Regions from separate parts of the Candidatus Borkfalkia ceftriaxoniphila genome, predicted to be linked through region 1. Evidence: riboswitches for the same ligand, from Rfam matches in the RefSeq annotation. Region 1 holds a riboswitch; the other holds the start of a gene.

What was found. A riboswitch is a leader RNA that binds a small molecule or an ion and turns the genes downstream of it on or off. The one in region 1 is predicted to bind cyclic di-GMP.
Region 2: linked by a shared signal. The riboswitch ahead of ESZ91_RS09935 (hypothetical protein) and the one ahead of ESZ91_RS11410 (hypothetical protein) in region 1 are both predicted to bind cyclic di-GMP.

What each region holds. Positions count from the first base shown of each region.
Region 1 is NZ_SDOZ01000005.1:150,077-154,497, forward strand. It holds gene rnhA (ribonuclease HI) at 1-263, opposite strand, end outside; gene proC (pyrroline-5-carboxylate reductase) at 267-1,079, opposite strand; tRNA gene ESZ91_RS11400 (tRNA-Trp) at 1,151-1,225, shown strand; gene ESZ91_RS11405 (ABC transporter permease) at 1,682-2,158, shown strand; cyclic di-GMP riboswitch class I at 2,233-2,323, shown strand; gene ESZ91_RS11410 (hypothetical protein) at 2,378-3,160, shown strand; gene ESZ91_RS11415 (leucine-rich repeat domain-containing protein) at 3,243-4,421, shown strand, end outside.
Region 2 is NZ_SDOZ01000004.1:6,460-10,880, reverse strand. It holds gene ESZ91_RS09945 (signal peptidase I) at 1-350, opposite strand, end outside; gene ESZ91_RS09940 (hypothetical protein) at 471-1,409, opposite strand; gene ESZ91_RS09935 (hypothetical protein) at 1,468-2,151, opposite strand; cyclic di-GMP riboswitch class I at 2,217-2,298, opposite strand; gene ESZ91_RS09930 (EAL domain-containing protein) at 2,359-3,762, opposite strand; gene ESZ91_RS09925 (EAL domain-containing protein) at 3,854-4,421, opposite strand, start outside.

The sequences.
Region 1 (4,421 bases):
TTGCGGATCCAGCCTTCCAGCCAATTTTGCGTAAAGGCGTTCACCGTATAAGCCGAATCGCTGTATATGTTGACGCGGCACTTTTCTTTCAGACACTCCAATCCCGCGATCACCGCATAAATTTCCATGCGGTTGTTGGTCGTAAGAGGTTCGCCCCCGCTGATTTCTTTTTCCAGCCCTTTGTAAATAAGGATGGCTCCGTATCCGCCCGCTCCGGGATTACCCGAACAGGCGCCGTCCGTATAAAGTTCCACTTGTTTCATAGACTACTCGGACAATTCCTCCGCGCGTCTGACGCAAGCGGAAACGGCGCGGTCGATCACTCCTTCCAGATCGTCTTTTTCAAAAGATTCGACCGCCTGTATCGTAGTACCGCCTTTACTGCATACCGCCGAAACCAACTCACGCAGCGTCTTATCCTGCGAATGCGCGACCATTTCCGCGCCGCCCGCCACGGTGGAAACCGCCAGCGTTTTCGCTTCGTCTTCCGTCAGCCCCTGCCTGATTCCGGCCTTTACGAGTCCTTCGATGAAGAGATACACGTAAGCGGGGCCGCTTCCGCTGATGCCCGTCACCGCGTTGAGTTTATCCTCTTTGATCAAAAGCAGATTGCCGATATTATTGAAAATCGAACTGATAAACTCGCAGTCGTCGGCAGAAGATGAAAATTCGGAAAGGTCGAGCGCGGTCATGCCCTCGCCCACCGAACAGGGAAGGTTAGGCATTGCGCGCGCGATGCGGATACCGCTGCCGAACAGCGCGTCGCGGATCTTATCTTTTTTCACGCCCGCCATAATGCTGATCACCTTTTCGACGGGAATCCCGTGCAAAGACTTCGCAACGTCCAAGAAATTCTGCGGTTTGACCGCAAACAGTACATATTCGCAGTTCTCCGCTACGTCTCTGCAATCGGTGGTCGTGTTTACGTCGAGATATTCCAAACTATCGAGCGCTTTTTGCGACACGTCCGCGACAAGGACTTTTCTGGCACGCAAAAAATCGGACAGAATAGCGCCCTTCAGAATAGCCTGTGCCATAAAGCCGCCGCCGATCACGCCGAGTTTAAACTGTTTTTTCATACAAAACTCCTTTTATAATGCGAAAATTGTTTGACTAAAATGAAATTATGTTATATAATTAGAAGGCTTTTAGGGGAGTGGCTCAATGGTAGAGTAGCGGTCTCCAAAACCGTAGGTTGCGTGTTCGAATCGCGTCTCCCCTGCCACGGCTCTCAAATCACGATAATTTGTGGTTTGAGAGTTTTTTTATACAAGAAAATGCAAACTTTTTATGACTCTTGTCTTTTTATTTTATATCAACAGTCCGAAAAAGTCAATCAAACGAAGAATGCAACCTTAATCTTATCTATACGAAAAGAGAAACCGTTACGGTTTCTCTTTTTCGTAGGATTGAGATATCGTTAATTTTGTACGGGACTCCATACGGCGTAAAGCGTGATGCAGGTTACGGCGATGGAAAAATCGTATTCAAATACGCGGCTTTTTCCGTGCTTTCGTGCTTGATTTCATCTATCGTCGGGCTGCTCGTCGGAATTTTTTTACTTCCTCACGCTATATTCCCCGCTTTTTCCGGCGAGTTGTTTATGCCCGCTCTTGCGAGCACCTTCACCCCGTTTCCGGTCTTTGGGCATCGCTCTTTCCGCTACAAAGCGCATTTTATAATGACCGTCGTATGCGTTGCAGGATCTACCGCGCTGGTCTTTGCAGGTTTTTCCCTTTTGAACGTATCAAAAGGCAACGGTTCAATCGCAATGATTTCCGCATTTATCATCGCTTTTGCCCTATTATTGTGCGTATTCGTCATTTACAATCTCACGAATATGAACATCGGCGAACGCAAACGGGAGATCGCCACACTGAAAGTGCTCGGTTATCGCGACGGCGAGGTGACGGGTTATATCTACCGCGAAATATTTATCATGGCGTTCATCGGCGCCCTTTTAGGAATTCCTCTCGGCTGCGCGCTCGTCGGTTTCGTATTCGCTTACCTCGATTACGGATCGTTGGCGGATATAAAATGGTGGTCATTCGTTTTATCTGCCGCCGTCGTACTCGTGTTTATCGGTTTAGTCGATCTGCTTTTGTCACATAAGATCCGCGCCGTAGATATGACATCTTCTCTCAAATCCATAGATTAAGTTGACTTTGCACGACAATTATTTTCCGAAAGCATTGACTTTTTTTATTGAATATGCTATGATGATATCAAATTATAATGTAAAAGCAAACTCGCGGGAAACCCGAGGACGCAAAGCTATGGGTCTACGTCTTCGAAAAAAAGGATAAGACAGCCGGTTGCCATGAAGCACTTTTTCGTTTCATGGCTTTTTTATTTATTGGGATTCGGGAATACGTCTATGATCAAAGGCAGTACAAAAAAACTGATTTTCGCGGCGGCGGCTCTTTTCGTCAGCCTGTGCCTGGTTTTCGGCGCGGTTTTTGCCTGGTTCACCACGTCCGATTCCGTGGGCACGGACGGTCTTGACTTCGGCGTTACAGGCGACGACAGCAACGGCGTAACGATTACCAGCATCAACGGCGCGAAACCCGACGAAAAAATCATTCTTTATCCCGAAGGAACGTTGACAGTCGGACTGAAAATTACGGACGACATCAAAAATTTCGGCGTTAAACTTGCCGCAGACGCAAGGGATGACAATTTTAATGCGTTTTTTGCCGCAAGAGAAGATCTTCTTTTCGGCGTTTACGAAAAAGGCGAAATTATTTCCGACGCGAGCGGAAACACGGCGGAATACTGGCGCAATTTCGACGCGGCCGCGCCGCTTTCTTCTCTCAGCGAAACCGAGCGGCTCTCCGCGCAAGTCGGATTTTTACACGAATTCGCCCTTCAAAATTCTCTGCATGACGCGATGCAACTCGTTGCCGTCGTAAACGAAAAGAAATATCCCTTGATAAAGGAAAACGACAACGAGATCTATCGCAATTCCGAGTTGACGGTTCTTGCAAGCGCTACGGAGTTCACTCTTTACGTACAATTCGGAACCAACGGCTTTACGCCTGAAATTCAACTGCCCCCCGATGTCCTTCCGCATTTTGAAAGCGGAACCTATCGCGCGCTCAATTATAATTGTTTTCTCAATCACGAAATCAAATTGTCGTTTGAAAACGGCAACGTATAATATTGGTGCCATGAAAAAATTAACCGCTTCAATTAAATCATTGATCGTTCTGCTACTCGTCTGCTGCCTCTCGGCGGTCGGCGTGGTTTTTGCATTTCTAAATCAATCCGTTCATCGCGGCTACCCCGTTCATATTCAGGGCACGAATATTTCATTCAAACTAAACGGAAAAAATTATCTCGATCAGATAGGCGAATCGGAATTGGGGCTTTACAAAAACCGTTCGCAGGAAGTAGACGTGCAAGTGGAAGTCACGGGGTCGGACAGCGTCGTCGCCGATTACCGCGTTTCTTTCGAACTCGAAACGGACGGCTCCGACGCGGACGTAAAACTTTCGCAGGCGATCGAGGTTTACGCTTTGCGCGGCGCTCGCTACGAATTTATCTGTATGCTCGATCAGATCGGCAAAACGGATGACGGCGGCGCCCCCTTCTATACGTTCGGCGGTCAAATGGTGACCAATTACAGCCATTCTTTGCCCTTTTGTTTCGTCTACTCGGGCGAAACCTCCGCAGAGTACGACGAAATAGCCCAAAACGGCGGTTTTACGCTGCGCGCCGAGGCGACCGCCGATATCGCGGGCTCCTCCGCCGATTATGTATTCGCGACCGACAACGATACTTTTGCCGATCATTTTACCGGGCAGGACTCCGTAAACAAGACGATCGTTTTGACGGACGATATCGAAGTTGCCGCCGCGCTCGTATCCAAAGGAAAAGTCGGCATCGATCTGAACGGTCACACGCTCACCCTCCATGCGGATCTGAAAATTTCCTACTCGACGGGAACGGAGGGGCTCGGGATAATCAACGGCAAGACGGGCGGCGGCATTGCGGGCACGGGGCGTTACAAAATTTCGGGAAACGACTGTTATCTCATTGACGACGCCCTTGTTGCGAAAATCGATTATCCCGTCGACGATACAAATGCGGAAAGTATATTCGGCAGCCTTTCATCTATTCTGGATACGCGGCTGAAATCGCTAGATAACGAAAAGCCCTATTATCACGAAGACGATCTCTCAGCGCTCTTCGACGGGCTGAACTTCTATCGGGATTATAAGGAATTTTCAGTCTCTTACGGCAAAGATTCCGTGATCGGCACAGTCACGAACGCCGACGGCACGTCGTACACGGGCATCGTGCCCGACCCGCATAAGACTTCGCGCTACGCCTATTCGATCACCCTATCCTATCAAAACAGTTACGGCAAAACTTTTGGCGGCTACATCAACGTTTTGGGCAGCAGTTTGAAATCGATC
Region 2 (4,421 bases), on a different contig from region 1:
CTTACCGAGCCATCCGACTGCTTCTCGACCTTGATAATCCTATGCGAATTCAGTACCAGTTGATTATCCACGATGGTATTGTCCCAAAAAGTGATCACATCGCCCGGCTGCAAATTTTTCTTTTCTTCTTCATCGAGGATCTTGATTTTCAGAAGATCGCCCTTCTGGAAGTTATCGGCTTTATCGCCCTTCATCGAATTGCTTTCCACCGATACGTAAGCGGTGCCGAAAATCGAAGTGTAACCTTTATCCCCCGACAGAATGATATTGAGCGTGAGAATAAAAACGAACACCAGAATAATGGCTACGATGACGTTTACGACGATATTGATTACTTTTTTGTTACGCATAATACACCTTTGTTACTTTTTTCGCGCGTGAAATAAACACAACCGCAATGATCGCAATCACAAAAGGCGGACGAACATCGCCCGCTTTTTGTGATTGCCTGGTTTTGTAAATATTTAGATTTACGAACCGGACTTCATAATACCCGTAAGATTTAACATAACAGTCATTTTGTCTTCGAAGATGGAATTAAGGCAATCGCCGTCCGTGCCTTCCAGCCAAACTTTCACAGTTACGGTGCCGTAATAAATACTTGCAGTTTCAGCCGCGGGTTTTTCAAGAATCAAGATCTCACTCGTAGAAGCATATGTACTGTCATTCGTCAACGGCAATATTACATTTTTAGCAACTGTCTGAGCTATTGATTCGGAGACGCCTAACGAATAATTATAGTACGCCGCGGCAAGGTTGCCCTTATAGAACCCGGCTTGCGTCGTATCGTTACCGCCGTTTGCCGTCGTTTCGAAAGGCGCCCAAACTTTTCCCGTCGCAGAGTCCCCGCTGCCCGTAACGAACGCGATACGCGATGCGTGCGCGGCTCTCGCCTCGATTCTCGCACCTTTTGCAACGGCTTGCCCATAGGTTGCTTCCGTAATCGAATCGTCCCAGGCGAAAATCTGATGCGCTTGCACGGCTGTGTCTTTAACAGCAACCTCGGCAGTATTTCCGAGCAATACGCTCAAGCCTTTATTTGAATAAAATGAGAGGTCGAATTCCAAATAAGAACCCTCACCAGCCGCAGAGTTCTCTTTATCTTTCAATTCCACGCCGTTGTGATCCGTATCGGCGCTCGTCAAAGCGTCGAGCGAAATCGTTTTATCCTTCAAAACATCCGCAGATAAAATTTTACGCCCGAACTTCAAATTCGACCAATCCGTAGCGCTCGTCGGTTTGCCCAACGCGATTTGCAGATCGTCGTTACCGGAAGTAACCTGTAAGTCCAAACTTTCCACCGTAACTTTCTGATTTGTCGTGAACCAGGCGAAAGTGGAGCCCGTGGCTACGGCGATCGCTATGACCAACGCCGCCAAAGCGCCGATCAGTTTTTTTGTTGCTTTCATAAGATATCTCTCCTTTGATCATTTCATAATATTTTTACGGGCGTCGCCCGTAGCAACCTTAATACGCGTAAAAGTCCAGTTTCATTTTAATACGGTCTTGCAGCCGCTCGTCGGTGCAGTCCATATCCCAACCTTCCACCCAGATGACGATCGTGTATTTCACTTTGTCTTCGGGCTGAAAATCGGTCACCCGCTTCGCCATCAGTTGTTTTTCGGAAATAAATGCGATCGTTTCGTATGAAGTGTGCTGTTTCAGCCAGTTTTCGCCCTCTTCGCTCGCTTCGGGATTGGCGTATATATCGCCGCCTTCCGCGTCGCCTTCGATGATCATGACGCGCATGATATCGATCGCCCTGCCGACGCTGTCGACGACGTTCAGGCTCATGTCGTAATCCACCGAGCGTTCGGTCTTGTTGACCAGATAAAAACTGAATGCCATATAGGTCTGATATACGGTGTCGCTCTTGTTTCCGATCCCCCTGGCGATCGAGCGGGGAATATCTTCATATGTGGTGGCGCCCTGCCCTTCCAGTCCCGAAACGGACAGGCGGGAGGACAGATCGGACAGATCCTCTTTCATGGTCGCGGCAATATGCGCGCCGTCGTTGGAAACATTGATGATAAAATTGCCGACTTTGTTCCCGTAGATCGTAAAGCCCGCAAAAATAACGGAAAGTGCAAGCGAAACGGCTATTACGATTTTTGATATGCGCATCATTTGCAGACGCTTTAACCATTTCATAGCACGACTCCCCGAATGATCAAATGATTTTATGAAAAAAAAATTGCCAAAACATCATAGAATGTTTTGGCAACTGACAACCATATCTTGCGACTTAGGCTCTTAGCTTTGCGTCATACCCTTTTGGATACTTTGCTTTTAACTTATTCTAATTATAGAATATTATTATAAAATTGTCAAGTACTTTTAAATTTTATTCGAAAAAACTCAAATATCGTATTCCGCGGGCGCCTTGGGCTTGCCGAAATAATAGCCCTGCCCGTACGGGATCGAAAGTTCCTTGATAAAATCCAGCGTTACGTCGTCCTCGATCCCCTCGGCGATGATACGGAAATCGTTCTTTTCCGCGTAGCCGACCAGCGAGTTTGCCACGCCTCCGATCAAAAGGTCGTCTTTCGCTTCGTCGATAAACGAGCGGTCGAGTTTTACCCAGTTGACCTGCAGATTTTCCAACCGCTTCAAAGAACTCATTTCCAGTCCGAAATCGTCGAGCGCGATCTGAAAGCCGCACTGTACGAGTTTTTGAATATTTTCGTGCACCTCAGGCATTTTGTCGAACATGGCGAATTCCACGATCTCCATACACACTTCGTTTGCAGGCACTTTATATTTTTTGAGCACGCGGCGGAAATCGTCGGTAAGATTGGGATTCATTAACTGTTTGGGCGAAAGGTTCATGGAAAAAGTGACGTTTTTATCGGGATTTTTCTGCTTATAACGCTGCTGCGCGATGAGCAGTTGTTCGAACGCCCACGCTCCGACCCAGTTGATGTCGCCCGATTGCTCCAAGATATTCAGAAATTTTCCCGGAGCGAGCACGCCGAGCGTCTTGTGATTCCAGCGCAACAGGCTTTCGTAGGCGAAAATAACATTGTTCTTTAAATCATACACGGGCTGATAGTATAAAGTAAACTCGTTCGCCTCGATCGCCGATTTTATCTCCTGATAATATTTATATTCTTCGCTCTCGCTGTTGGAGATTTCCGAAGAGTAGATCGTATATTTATTGAGTCCGTTTCTTTTGGATACGGCGAGCGCGAGTTCGAGATTCTGCTTGAACGCGTTAAAATTGGCGCTGAACGCATTGTAACTGTTGACGCCGATGCTCAGATCGAGTTCCAGCCGCACGCGCGTGATCAAACTGACGGTTTTACGCCCTTCCAACAGGCAGAACGACGCCAGATCGGAGAGCGCTTTTTTATCCAGGTCCTCGTCGACGAGAACCGCCAAAAGGTCGTATTCGTACAGGCAGACCTTGCTGCCTTTGGGAAGGAGCCTGTACAGGCGTTCGACGAGTGTATTGACCGCGCCTGCGAATTGTTTTTCACCGAACGATTCGCGGATATTTTTCGCATCGTTGATCTCGATGAAAAAGACGCTGAAATGCGTATTTTTGCCCGCGGAATGAAAGCGGCGCAGAATCAAATCGTCAAAGGAATCCTTGTTAAGTTCGCCGATCTTCAACTTATCCGCGATATAGCGGTTTCGGTCCTTGCGGATACCGCGATAGAGGAAAAACATCGCCGCCGCTGCAACGAGGACGAACAGGACGACCAACAGAATGGCGACTCCGGGTTTCAATTCTGCGCCTGCGAGCAGTTGACGGATCATGTCTTTGCCTCCTTTTCTTATTCATTATATGTGCATTATACACCCGATCGGGCAAATATACAACACAATTTTCGACAAATATTTCTCAAATTTAAATTTCGGGTTTGAAATTTCGCAACATTTCCAACGCGGCGTCTTCCTTTACGGAGCGTCCGATCAAGTACCCCTGAATGACGTCGCAGCCCATTTCCTGCAAGATCTGAAGTTGTTCTTTGGTTTCGATCCCCTCGGAAATACTCAAAAGTTTCAGTTCCTTGGTAATATTGAGCACCATGCGCGTGATCGCGCGGCTGTACTCGTTGGCCGCGATATCGCTGATAAATTCGCGGTCGATCTTAATGGCGGCAATGGGCAGTTTTTTCAGATATAACAGCGAAGAATATTGGGTACCGAAGTCGTCCAGATGGATAGAAATGCCCTGCTCGCACAGAATCTGCAATTTTTTGAGCGTTTCGTCGAAAGTGTGCATGAGAAAGGATTCGGTGATCTCCACCGAGATCGTACCCGCTTTCAGATCGTATTTATGATATATTTTCAAAAAGTTCTCGACAAAGCCCGCCTGCATCAGTTGAATTGGCGAAACGTTCAAAGAAACCGTGACGCCCCTGCCTTCGATGATCTTGGCAAAACGCATGCTTGTATCGAAGACAAAATCTCCC